2 linked regions of the Sediminitomix flava genome follow. The main gene of each other region encodes a partner of the protein of the gene in region 2 in a complex. Links are inferred from orthologs where the notes say so. Each region holds a gene or a part of one and is shown on either strand. Other genes may lie near its edges.

The links. Proteins that work in one complex are often made in the same cells at the same time.
Region 1: the proteins of nuoB (region 2) and BC781_RS03895 are in contact, whole or in part, in a crystal structure (PDB 6Y11), measured with the Thermus thermophilus proteins. The link is inferred for Sediminitomix flava from one-to-one orthologs. Residues at the interface, in WP_096411117.1 of Thermus thermophilus: Arg16, Glu17, Gly18, Leu24, Leu27, Val28, Trp30, Gly31, Arg32, Asn34, Ser35, Trp37, Thr54, Asp55, Ala56, Asp59, Ala61, Arg62, Phe63, Gly64, Glu66, Val67, Phe68, Arg69, Ala70, Ser71, Arg73, Gln74, Ala75, Asp76; in WP_096411122.1 of Thermus thermophilus: Arg36, Val44, Arg45, Met46, Gly47, Pro48, Asn49, Arg50, Val51, Leu57, Gln58, Ala61, Asp62, Ile64, Lys65, Ile67, Phe68, Lys69, Glu70, Ile72, Val74, Glu223, Ala224, Glu225, His233, Thr234, Glu235, Tyr236, Ser237, Trp241.

The regions. Positions count from the first base shown.
Region 1 is NZ_QGDO01000001.1:1,019,840-1,025,241, reverse strand. What follows is about bases 1-2,846. They hold BC781_RS03895 (complex I subunit 1/NuoH family protein), read left to right. Parts: upstream 1-796; coding sequence 797-1,897; downstream 1,898-2,846. Other genes in these bases: BC781_RS03885 (AAA family ATPase), read left to right, coding at 2,622-2,846; pnuC (nicotinamide riboside transporter PnuC), read left to right, coding at 2,017-2,643; BC781_RS03900 (3-oxoacid CoA-transferase subunit B), read left to right, coding at 1-659. Outside these bases: more of BC781_RS03885, read left to right, coding at 2,847-3,149; BC781_RS03880 (TonB-dependent receptor), read left to right, coding at 3,326-5,402. UniProt on the Escherichia coli protein: NDH-1 shuttles electrons from NADH, via FMN and iron-sulfur (Fe-S) centers, to quinones in the respiratory chain. The immediate electron acceptor for the enzyme in this species is believed to be ubiquinone.
Region 2 is NZ_QGDO01000009.1:73,196-81,070, forward strand. Bases 2,008-4,771 are described here. They hold nuoB (NADH-quinone oxidoreductase subunit NuoB), read left to right. Parts: upstream 2,008-3,016; coding sequence 3,017-3,526; downstream 3,527-4,771. Other genes in these bases: hemC (hydroxymethylbilane synthase), read left to right, coding at 2,008-2,889; BC781_RS22960 (NADH-quinone oxidoreductase subunit C), read left to right, coding at 3,537-4,040; BC781_RS22965 (ArsR/SmtB family transcription factor), read left to right, coding at 4,163-4,459; BC781_RS22970 (DUF349 domain-containing protein), read right to left, coding at 4,590-4,771. Outside these bases: BC781_RS22930 (nitrous oxide reductase accessory protein NosL), read left to right, coding at 1-16; gliding motility lipoprotein GldD, read left to right, coding at 140-739; BC781_RS22940 (RNA methyltransferase), read right to left, coding at 723-1,256; BC781_RS22945 (ArsR/SmtB family transcription factor), read right to left, coding at 1,367-1,747; more of hemC, read left to right, coding at 1,957-2,007; more of BC781_RS22970, read right to left, coding at 4,772-5,870; energy-dependent translational throttle protein EttA, read left to right, coding at 6,375-7,875. UniProt on the Escherichia coli protein: NDH-1 shuttles electrons from NADH, via FMN and iron-sulfur (Fe-S) centers, to quinones in the respiratory chain. The immediate electron acceptor for the enzyme in this species is ubiquinone.

The sequences.
Region 1 (5,402 bases), on a different replicon or contig from region 2:
TGCTAGATAAACACGGAATTGCTAAACGAATAGCGAAAGAGCTTGAGGATGGCTTTTATGTCAATTTAGGTATTGGTATCCCGACTCTTGTAGCAAACTATATCCCATCTGATATTGATGTCGTATTACAATCTGAAAATGGATTGTTAGGCATCGGTCCTTTTCCCACAGAAGATGAAGTTGATGCTGATTTGATCAACGCAGGAAAGCAAACAGTAAGTATGTTGGCTGGCTCTAGCCTATTTAGTTCTGCTGAAAGCTTTGCGATGATTAGAGGGGGACATATTGATCTGACCATTTTAGGCGCAATGGAAGTTTCTGAGAATGGAGATATTGCCAATTGGAAAATCCCTGGGAAGATGGTGAAAGGTATGGGAGGAGCTATGGACTTGGTTGCTTCTGCTGACAATATTATAGTTGCTATGCAGCATTGTAGCAAATCAGGTCAATCAAAATTATTGCCTAAATGCACCCTTCCAATCACAGGAGTAAACTGTGTAAAGAAAATCGTGACAAATCTTGCGGTACTTGATGTATTACCTGAAGGAGGTTTTAAGCTCTTGGAAAGAGCACCAGGTGTGAGTGTGGAAGAAATTAAAGAAGTAACAGCAGGTAAGCTTATTGTAGAAGGAGAAATCCCTGAAATGCAACTTGATTAGATATCATAAACCAATTCAATTATACGACCAGATTTGCCAGACTTGAGTATTCGAGTCTGGCTTTCTTTTTATAATTCAAACAATAGTTATCTTTGTGAGTTCTTTCTGCTAGGAGAGTTGAATAAGACCAAGAGAATATGACTATTGCACTTTTTATCGTTCTTCCGTTTATCCTTACATTCGCACTTTTTGGAGTTTATGCAGAGCGTAAAGTTTCTGCCTTTATTCAGAATCGTGTCGGACCGATGGTAACAGGTCCTTACGGATTACTACAAACGTTGGCGGATATCGTCAAGCTTTTGACAAAAGAGGATACTAGACCTGCGGCAGCTGACAAACCCTTGTTTCAGTTAGCGCCCGTAGTTGTTTTTACTTCTATTTTCGCAGGTTTCGCGATTATCCCTTTTGCACCAAACTTTGTTGGATCAGCTGCCGCTGTTGGTGTTTTTTACATGATGGCAATCATCTCAATGGATGTGATTGGTATTTTGATGGCAGGTTGGGGTTCTAATAACAAATATGGATTGTATGGCGCAATGCGTTCTGCCGCTCAAATGATTTCATATGAAGTACCACTGAGTTTAACGATTTTATGTCCTGTGATGATTTCTCAGACCTTGGATCTACAAGAGATGAGTATGCAACAAGGTATATTCTCAGCTCAATTATTGAATGCCGATCCTAATTATTTATTCGGATTAAAGTTTTTAAATATAAATGTGACTGAAGTTGGAGGATTTTTGACATGGAACATTTTCCGTTCTCCATTCCTCTTTTTCGCTTTTGTCATTTTCTTCGTAGCATCTTTAGCGGAAGCTAATCGTACACCATTCGATTTACCTGAATCAGAATCAGAGTTGATTGCAGGTTATATCGTAGAATACTCAGGAATGCGTTTTGCCTTCTTGATGCTTTCAGAATATGGAATGATGTTGTTGGCAAGTTTGCTGGCTAGTATTCTTTTCTTAGGAAGTTGGAATACGCCTTTGCCCAATATTGGTTCTGTTCGTTTGGCAGATTGGACAAGTGGAGTTGTCGGTGAAGTAAGTGGGTATGCTTGGGGAGCATTTTGGCTAATCTCAAAAGCATTTACTTTGGTGTTTTTCCAAATGCTAGCTCGTTGGACTTATCCACGTTTGCGTATTGATCAGTTAATGGCATTATGTTGGAAATACCTGACACCAATGGCACTTGTATTAGTACTTATTAGTGCTGTTTGGAGATTGATGATGATCTAGGTGAAGACTGATCTAAATGGTATGAATAGAGCGGAAGTTGTACAGAAACAACTTCCGTTTTTTAGTTTCAAGAGTTACGCTATCTTTGCGGGCTGAATTTTTAATATGATTACGGATTAATGGATTGGGTAGAATTTTGGGAGAGCGTTTGGAGTACTGCTAAAGCTTTACAGTGGTTTGAGGTAGTAGCTTTCGCGACAGGTTTGATGAGTGTTTGGTATGAACGTAAAAATCATATTGCAGTTTATCCTTTAGGCTTAATCAGTGTGGGCATTTTTGTGTATATGGGCTATACTTCTGCTTTATATGCTGAAATGGGTATCAATGCATATTATGTGATGATGAGTGTGTATGGTTGGTACATGTGGACTCGTAGAGATTCGAATCATGCTGTATTGCCAATCACTTTCAATGACTTCAAAGAGAATTTAATAAGTATAAGTTTCGCTCTTTTGAGCTTTATAGCCTTGGGCTTTTTTCTCGATCATTTTACTGATACGAATGTCCCTTGGTGGGATGCCTCTAGTACTGCCCCTGCTTTCGTAGCGATGTGGCTTGTGGCAAAGCGTAAAGTTGAAAATTGGCATTTTTGGATTTTGGCAAACCTTCTAGCCATTCCATTATATTTTTATAAAGGCTGGTACTTGAGTAGCCTACTTTATTTCTTCTACCTATTGTTAGCTATTTGGGGATATTTCTCTTGGAAAAAGAAAGCACAAGAAGCATGTCAAAAACTTACCGTATAGCCATTACAGGTCCAGAGTCTAGTGGGAAGAGTACTTTAGCTGAACTTTTAGCAAAGCATTATCAGACGGTATGGGTTCCTGAGTTTGCTCGGACTTATATCGAAAAACTGGATAGACCATATGAAGAAAAAGACCTTCTTCTCATTGCTAAAGGTCAATTAGCAGCAGAAGAGCAGCTGATTCCAATGGCAAATCAAATCCTTTTTGTAGATACAGAAATGACAGTACTCAAAGTTTGGGGGGATGTGAAGTATGGACGATCGGATGCTTGGATTGTTGATCAACTACAAAAACAGCAGTATGATCTTATTTTTTTGATGAAACCAGATTTACCTTGGGAAGCTGATCCTCAGCGAGAACACCCGCATTTCAGAAATGAGTTATTTGAAATGTACCAAAAAGAACTAAACAAACTAAGTAGTAATGTCATTATAATAGGCGGACTGAAGGAAGAGCGAATTGAGAAGGCGATAAATAATATAGAACTACTTCTAAATTCGAAATAAATTCTTACTTTTGCATCCGTTTTTTATAAACATTTGTAATCACGTAACATTCACAACTAGGGGTGCCTCAATACAACGGGCTGAGAGTATACCCATACAACCCGATTAGGTAATGCTAATTCGGGGATAGTTGAAACGAAGACGTTTCCTAGTCTTCAGATTTTAAACAACTTCAAATGAAACAATTATTATCTGGCTTACTGGTATGGCTATTACCAGTGTGTGCTTTTGCGCAATTTAGTATTACTGGAAAAGTAACTTCAGCTAACGACAATCAAACATTAATTGCAGCCAATGTTCAATTGCTTGGAACAAAGTACAGAACAATTACGGATGCAGACGGAAACTTTGCTTTCGATAACATTCCTGCTGAAAGCTATGACCTGAAGGTTAGTATTCTTGGTTATCAGACTTTTACTCAAAAGCTAACGCTCAAGCAAAATACAACGATCGAGATTGCTTTGGAGGAAAAAGTAATCATGACAGAACAAGTTATTGTCAATGCACTTAGGGCAACAGACAAAACGGCAATGACATTTACCAATTTGGATAAAGAGGTTATTGAGAAACAAAACTTTGGACAAGATATGCCTTTCCTTTTAGCGCAAACCCCCTCAATGGTTGTTACTTCAGATGCGGGTGCAGGGGTTGGTTATACAGGGATGCGTATCAGAGGTAGCGATGCTACACGAATCAATGTGACGGTAAACGGAATCCCTTTGAATGATTCGGAATCTCATAATGTGTTTTGGGTGAATATGCCCGATTTTGCTTCTTCGGTAGATCAACTTCAAGTACAAAGAGGTGTCGGGACATCAACCAACGGAGCCGCAGCATTTGGAGCATCAGTAAATATTCAGACTGAAAATGTAAACCCTGATGCTTATGCTGAAATCAATAATGCTTACGGTACATTCAATACGATGAAGAACACCGTGAAATTAGGTACTGGGCTGATCGATGATAAATTTGCTTTTGACGTCAGACTATCAAATATTACTTCAGATGGTTATGTAGATAGGGCTTTTTCTGATCTTAAGTCACTTTGGGTGTCTGGAGGATACTACGGAGAGTCTACCATGATTAAGTTGAATGCTTGGACAGGAAAAGAAAAAACATACCAATCTTGGTGGGGAGTACCAGAATACCTATTGGAAGAAGACCGAACTTATAACTATTATACTTACGAAAATCAAACAGATAATTATCAACAAGACCATTATCAGTTGATTTTGGCGCAAGATTTATCTGATAACTGGACATTGAATGGTGCTTTGCATTACACAAAAGGTCGTGGGTATTATGAAGAGTATAAAGAAGGTGAAGACCCTGCTCATTACCAATTGGTGTCGGAATCTGGTGCAGAAACAGATTTGATTCGTCAGAGATGGTTAGATAATGATTTTTATGGTTTTACGCTAAGTCTTAATTATGCTTCTGATCGATTGAGTTTAAATATTGGCGGAGCAGCTAATGAGTATGTGGGCGATCACTTTGGAGAAGTGATTTGGGCTGAAACAGCGAGTCCTGCAAAATGGGGAGACCGCTATTACTTCAATGAAGGAAAAAAGCAAGAAGCAAATACCTATGTAAAGGCTTCTTATCAGTTGTCTGACAAACTCAATTTATACGGAGATCTTCAATATCGCTACATTCATTACCGTACAGAAGGAAATGATAATGACCTTGTAGATATCAATACGGGAGGAACTTATAATTTCGTAAACCCTAAGTTTGGAATCAACTACCAAATGACACCAAATTCATCTTTATATGCTTCGTATAGTATTGGGAATAGAGAGCCTGTACGTTCTGACTTTGTAGATGCGCTAGATGGTGTAACACCAAAACATGAAACTCTTCGCGACTTTGAGTTAGGATACCGTTTCAGAAATAGTAATACACAATTGAATGTGAATTATTATTTGATGGATTATACTAACCAACTTGTAGTGACAGGTGAATTGAATGATGTAGGTTCAAATATCAGAACAAACGTAGATGATAGTTACCGAATGGGTATTGAACTTGATGGTAGCTATGCTTTCAATTCAAAGTTAAGTATTGCAGCCAATTTGGCTTTGAGCATCAATAAAATTGCTGAGTTTACAGAGGTTGTTTATGATTACACAGAGGGTACTGATGAGTTTGTAAGATATAATACCTATGAAGATACAGATATTGCATTTAGTCCAAGTGTAGTAGGTGGTGCGCAATTGAATTACCGTCCATTTAAAAACTTTGAGGTGAGTT
Region 2 (7,875 bases):
GAAAGCAGTTAAATAAAGACTGTTAAATCCCATTTTAAGAATACCAAAAGGTAAGTTTACTAGCGATAGTGGCTTATTTTTTGGTATTTTTCGTTTCTCAAATCTAGATCAAAGAACAGATAACAGAAGGATATAAATAATGAATAAATTTTTTAGTGGAATCGGAATTGTGTTTTTAGTCTTTATATGGGCTTGTGGAGGAGAAGAACAAGTTTTTTTACCAAAACCTAAAGGCTATCATCGTATCGAATTTCCTAAACATACTTTTCAAGAATTTCCGAAAGAGTTTGGGAATTTTCCATATGCGTTCCGCTTTTCTGACCAAGCAGAAATGAAGCCTGATACTTCTAAAATGTCAGAGCCATATTGGGCAGAAATTTACTATCCTCAATACAATGCTACCATTGATATTTCTTACAAACCGATCTACAATAGCTTAGACTCTTTGGCAGGATATTTCAATACTTCGCTAAAGCTAACGCATAAGCACAGTATCAGAGCTACGAAGATTGAGGAGTATAAAAGTTATGGGGAGAACGGAGATATTATTATGGAGTTTGAGCTAGAAGGACAAGTGCCAAGTCAGTACCAATTTTTCCGTACAGACTCAGCACAACATTTCCTTAGAGCAGCACTTTATTTTCCAACTTCAACAGCCAATGACTCTCTAGCACCCGTGATTAATTACATCAGAGAAGATATGCAAGAGATGTTGAAAACTGTTACTTGGAAAGACTAGCATTCATGTAGTGCCAAAGCACAACACCCATAGTCACAGATATATTCAGAGAGTGTTTGGTTCCGAATTGTGGAATTTCCAAAGCCATATCCGAACACTCTACTACTTTTTCATCTACACCAAATGCCTCATGTCCGAAAATGAAGGCATATTTTTTATCAAAATCAGGCTCAAAGTCATTTAGCATAACACTATCTGTTACTTGCTCTACACAAACAATGGTATAGCCTTCTTCCTTCAATTTCTCAATTGCTTGAGTTGTTTCTTCAAAATGCTCCCAAGTTACGGTGTCTTGTGCGCCAAGAGCTGTTTTTTGGATATCTCGGTGTGGTGGTCGAGCTGTAATTCCACACAGGTAAAGCTTCTCAATCGCGAAAGCATCACTTGTACGGAAAGCAGAACCTACATTGTTCATACTTCTTACATTATCCAAAATAACCACGACAGGGTTTTTCTTTGTTTCTTTAAACTCTTCGGCCGATTTTCTGCCGAGTTCGTGCATTTCTAGTTTTCTCATAACTTCCTTTAGATCAATCTCTCCCTAGACAGTAACAGCTAAAACAGCTCCCTCTGTTCTTAAAGTTCTTGTTAGCCTCTAAGAACAATGTCTGTCGTTCTTTTCTATAATTATCTCCACTTGCGCGCTTCAAGCTTACAAAGTGCCAATTCTCTATTGTTGTAAAGTGTCTCAAAGATACTCTGATCTTGAACAAGCATCGGATCTTTTTCCAAGTAGTTGAAAAGAACTTCGATAAAGCCCAAAACGCCTTCTTTGATAGAGTAGAATGTCCACTGATCTACTTTTCTAGAAGTGACAAGGCCTGCATTTTTCAAATAAATCAGATGTCTTGAGGTCTTAGTTTGAGTGAAGTCAAGGATGAGTTCGATATCGGAAATACACAATTCCTTGTTTCGGAACAGCAAATGCATAATGCGGATGCGGGATTCTTCGCTAAATGCCTTCATGATTTGCGTTCCCAACGAAAGATTAAAGTGCTTCAGTTTCATTAGTGAATATATTCGTTTATACAAATGTATAAAAAAATATGTGAAACACTACTTTGTATTTTATTGAAGTAAGAGATATAAATTGTATTAAAAGGCGGCTTTTCAGATATTTGTCAATATTTTGTGGAGAAAAGCCAATTTTTATGTTGGTGAAATTCAAAATAGAGCATTAAGAACTAAATTCTAGCGCATTTCAAAATAGATTAGCAGTGGAAAGAGTGATCAAAATAGGAACAAGAGGAAGTAAATTGGCATTGTGGCAAGCCGATTATGTAGCAGATTTATTGCAACAGAAAGGACTACAGTCAGAGATTGTCATTATTGAGACGAAGGGAGATAAAATCCTTGATCGCTCGCTATCCAAAATTGGAAGTAAAGGAGTTTTTACCGAAGAATTGGAAGACCAATTGCGCACAGGTGGAATTGATATTGCGGTGCATTCGGCTAAAGACATGCAAGCTACGCTTCCTGAAGGTTTCAAGATCATTGCTTTTACAGAAAGAGAGCTTGTAAATGATGTCATTGTCAGCTTAAAAGATGGAATTGACTTGAACAACGGTAAAGAAGTTGTTTTGGGTACGTCATCAGTTAGACGAGTAGCAATGCTAAAACACTACTATCCTCATGTAAAGGTGGTAGATATGCGAGGTAATTTGCAGACTCGTATGCGTAAATTGGAAGAAGGACAATGTGATGCTTTAGTACTTGCTTATGCAGGTGTGCATAGAATGCACTATGAAGAACATATTACTCAGCACTTGCCATTGGATCAGTTTACTCCAGCAGCAGGACAAGGTAGTGTGGCTATTGAAGTTTCTGAAAACCTTGATGAAGCAGTCATAAAAGAAATCAGAAATGCGGTTAATGATAAAGATACAGAATACCGTTTGTTAGCAGAGCGTTCTTTCTTACATACTTTACAAGGCGGTTGTAGTATTCCTGCATTTGCTTTAGCCAATTTGGAAGGTTCTGAAAATATCTCGATCACAGGTGGATTGGTAAGACTAGATGGTTCTGAGGTCATTAAGAAAACGTTGAATGGTTCAAAAGAAGACGCTGAAAGACTAGGAGACGAAGTGGCACAGTGGATTTTGGACAATGGCGGTAAAGAACTTTTAGCAGAGATCAAACAACAGAAGTAATTCTGAGTTATTTATACAGTTTGACTGTATTGTCTGTGTGTTAATTAAGAACTGACTACTATCAGCTAGGAAATGGGAAGAGCTAAACAACCTTTTCCCATTTTCTATATTTAAAATATACTTTCCTATGCAAGGACTTTTAGATCAGAAAATTGAGAATGGAGGATTTGTCATCACCAAAACAGAAGAGTTGCTCAACTGGGCGAGACTTTCGTCTATGTGGCCTTTAGGTTTTGGTTTGGCTTGTTGTGCAATCGAGATGATGGCAACATTCGCCTCTAATTATGACTTAGACCGTTTGGGTATTTTTCCCCGAAATTCTCCTCGTCAATCTGATGTCATGATCGTTGCAGGAACTGTGACTTTCAAAATGGCTGACCGTATTCGTAGACTTTACCAACAAATGGCAGAGCCTCGCTATGTAATTTCAATGGGAAGTTGTTCGAATTGTGGAGGTCCTTATTGGGAACATGGTTATCATGTTGTAAAAGGGGTTGACCGTATTGTTCCTGTAGATGTGTATGTTCCGGGTTGTCCTCCAAGACCAGAAGCACTTATCGGTGGTTTATTGAAACTTCAAGATAAGATCAGAAAAGAAACAATTGTTGCGCCTAAAGGTATTGAAGCATTGCTCTAATTGATTAGCTATGAACAAAGAAAAACAAGAACATATTATCTCTTTGCTAAAAGACCAGTTTGACGAATCCGTGATTACAGATGTAATTGAAGATCCGCTTCAAACTACTTTAGTTGTAGCTAAAGAGCAGTTGCTAAATGTCTGTACATTTTTACATACAGATAGAAGTTGTTTTTTTGATCAGTTGTCTTGTGTTACAGGAATTGACAATGGTCCGAAAGAGAACTCAATGGAAGTGATCTATAACTTCTACTCTATCCCTTATAATGTAAGCCTTGCTGTAAAAGTAATGCTTGACAGACCTGAAAAGGAACTTCCGTCGGTGCCTAGCTTATGTTCTATTTGGAAAGGAGCTAACTGGCTAGAACGTGAAGTATTTGACCTTAATGGGATCAATTTTGAAGGTCATCCAGATATGAGAAGAATTCTATTGCCAGAAGATTGGGAAGGACATCCATTGCGAAAAGACTACAATGTACAGGAATATTACCATGGCATAAAGGTAGAATATTAGTGAATATTGAAGGAGTTTTCATATGAAGACTTGCACATATAAAATATATTCCTTTCTTAGTAGCTAACGTGCAGTTTTGCACTTGATTATAGGAATCATTATTCAACCTGAAATATAAATTCATGGAAATTGAGGCAGACAGAATAGAACGAACGGCTTTTATTCTGAAAACGATTGCTCATCCTGTTCGTCTGAAAATCATTGAACTATTGAGAGATAGAGAAAGAATGACTGTGGGAGAGCTTTGTGAAGCTTTGAACTGCGAACAGTCATTGACTTCACATCATCTTTCGAATATGAAACTCAAAGGTATTTTGAGCTCGAAAAGAGAAGGAAAAAATATGTATTATTCGCTCAAAGAGAAAGATGTGACCAACATCTTGGACTGCTTGAAAAATTGCGGTTGCAATATGGGCTAATACGAATATTCTTTTGTGAAAGAAGGTAGAGAGACACTTTGTTACAACATAGTGTCTTTTTGTTTTTTAGAGTAAAAAAATAAGGCTTCCCAAAATTGAGAAGCCTTTTATATTTTTCAGTGAAAACCGATTACAGCATCAAAAGCTTGTCTTCCAATTTCTGAAGGATACGCTTTTTCGTTTTCAACTTATTGATGAAGTTGTTACGTTGCTGATACAATTGGTAATCTTGAGGATCATTTGAATTGAAGTTAGATCCATGACGAGAATTGAATTCGTACAATTCGCTTTCGTCTTGTTTGATTGAATCTCTCAACAAGTCCATCTTGATTTTCAATTGCTCAAAATCAGATTTCGTGTATAAATCTGGGTGCAAGTTCTTCGCCATTCTTTCTAGGAAGTGACTTTCGAAGATTTCGTTACAGATAATACGGAATCTCAAGTTGTACTCTTTATCTTCTGGAGCTTGAAGTTTACCCAATTGCTTCCAGTCGTTTTGAAGTGTCTTGATCTTCGCAATATTGTATGGAGAACCACTCTTCAAGAAAGACTCTGCAGTTTCCAACAATTCTTTCTTCATCTCGATAGGAGATTTTCTTCTGTAAGAAGAACGTTGACTCTTAAGGTCATTGAAGAATTTGGCTGTTTCTTTCTTGAATTCGTAAAGTGTCTTGTTGATTTTCATCTTCGGCACTTTACCAACTTCTCTCCACTCGTTTTGAATATCTTTAACCTCGTTCACGAATTCTTTACCACCGCCAATACGGTTAATTCGCTTCACTTGGTTCAATAAGCTACGGTACTTGAACAGACGGTCACGCATGATACGTTGCATTTCTTGGTAGAAATCGCCACGTCTCTTGAAGAAGAATTCCATAGCATCATTGAATTGCTCTGAAAGTTTTTCCTCTTCTTCTTTTACAGCACTACCAGTCTTGATCCAATTCATTTTTAATTCCTTGAATCTTTCAGTGCCGTCTTTCCATTCAGTAGAATATTTAGCCTCTTGAGCTTCTTTTAAAAGAGCAGTCTTGATTTCGAAGTTTTTGTCTCTGTTTTTGGCAATGTACTCGTTAATTTCATCTTCTAGTACATTGATTTCTTCATAGAGTTTTGTGAAATCACCTAATCCATTGTAAGTCGCTAAGTAAGTACGCATATGGATTAGTTTCATGAGATATGAACCTTTGTTCTCTGCAGTGTGAATCGAATCTTTCACTGCTTGAACCTTTTTGGTTACCATATCAAAGCGATTAACGAAATATTTTAAACTTTCCTCATCACTTTCTCTAACATCGCCTATTTCTCGGTCTTGAAAGTCGAAGTAGCCTCTAAGAATAACCTTACCGTCTTTAATGTAGCCGTACTCTGTGATTTCCTTATACTCTTTGATCGGGGTAGTTGATGACATTGCTTATTGTCTGTTTGGTTAATAGTTATCTGTATGTTTTAGTAAAACTATCTATTCTTGAAATTCAAGAAATTAGTATATATTCCTGTTTCGAATTCTGAGAATCTCTTTTAGTGTAATTGAAAGAAATAATAATCACGAGATTATTACTTCCCTGCAAATTTAGTTATATCTGAATTATAACTAATTCAATATCTATTCTTTTTTGTTCAATTTTAACATTAATTTGCCAAACAACTTGAAAATTCTTCATTTATAGATAAATATCTTTAAATGAATAAGTTAGCTAAGTTGGACTTATTTATTGGTTTATATAATCCTCATAAGTTAAGAGGCATTCTTGATTAATGCAAATTATCAAGACTATATTGATAAAACAACCACAATTACAATTTTGTATTAGATTCAGAAAAAATGTCTTGTTTGTTAAATCAGACAAAAGTAGCATATTTGAGCCCTTTGAAAATCGCTTTCATTAAAACCTATAAAAAATAGACTCTCTTTATGAGTGACGAAAAAATAATCTTTTCGATGGCAGGAGTGAATAAGATCATTCCGCCAAGTAAACAAATTTTGAAAAACATTTACCTTTCCTTCTTCTACGGTGCCAAAATTGGTGTTTTAGGTTTGAACGGATCGGGTAAATCTACCCTATTGAGCATTATTGCGGGGAAAGATAAAAACTACCAAGGTGAAGTAGTTTTCTCTCCGGGTTACTCGGTAGGATTGTTGGAGCAAGAGCCAGAACTTGATCCTAATAAAACAGTAAAAGAAGTTGTTCAGGAAGGTGCGCAAGAAATTGTAGACCTTTTGAAAGAGTTTGATGAAATCAATGCTGCTTTTGCAGACCCTGCATTGATGGAAGATCCAGACGCAATGACTAAGTTGATTGAGCGTCAAGGAGAAGTTCAAGAGAAACTTGATCATCATAATGCTTGGGAATTAGACAGCCGTTTGGAAAGAGCAATGGATGCTTTACGTTGTCCGCCTGAAGATGCAATCATCAAGAACTGTTCGGGTGGTGAGAAAAGACGTGTAGCACTTTGTCGTCTACTTTTACAAGAACCAGATATCTTACTTCTTGATGAGCCTACCAACCACTTGGATGCAGAGTCTGTACACTGGTTGGAGCAGCACTTGAAGCAATATAAAGGTACAGTAATCGCTGTAACTCACGACCGTTACTTCTTGGATAATGTAGCTGGTTGGATTCTTGAACTTGACCGTGGTGAAGGTATTCCTTGGAAAGGAAATTATTCTTCTTGGTTGGAGCAAAAGCAAAACCGTTTGGCACAAGAAGAGAAGCAAGAGTCTAAGCGTCAGAAAACACTTCAGCGTGAGTTGGACTGGATTCGTATGGCTCCGAAAGCTCGTCAAGCTAAACAAAAGGCACGTATCAATGCCTATGATAAAATGGCTGGCGAAGAAGCTAAAGAGAAAGAAGCTAAACTTGAGCTGTTCATTCCTCCAGGGCCACGTTTGGGTACTAAAGTGATTGAGGCAAATGGTGTAGCAAAAGCATTTGGTGACAAGCTTCTTTATGAAGGAATGGAATTCTCTCTTCCTCAAGGTGGTATTGTAGGTATTGTAGGACCTAACGGAGTTGGTAAAACTACTTTATTCAAAATGATTACTGGAAAAGAAAATCCAGATAAAGGGTCATTTGAAGTTGGGGAAACAGTACAGATTGCCTACGTAGATCAAGAACACGATAACCTTGATCCGAACAAATCTGTTTGGGAGACAATCTCTGAAGGAAATGAGTTGATGATGCTCGGTGGCAAAGAGGTAAACTCTAGAGCTTATGTAAGTAAATTCAACTTTGCAGGTGGAGATCAGCAAAAGAAAGTGGGAGATCTTTCTGGGGGTGAGCGCAACAGAGTACATCTTGCATTGGCATTGAAAGAAGGTGGTAACTTATTGCTTCTTGATGAGCCTACCAACGACTTGGATGTAAACACGCTTCGTGCTTTGGAAGAAGCATTGGAGAACTTTGCAGGAAGTG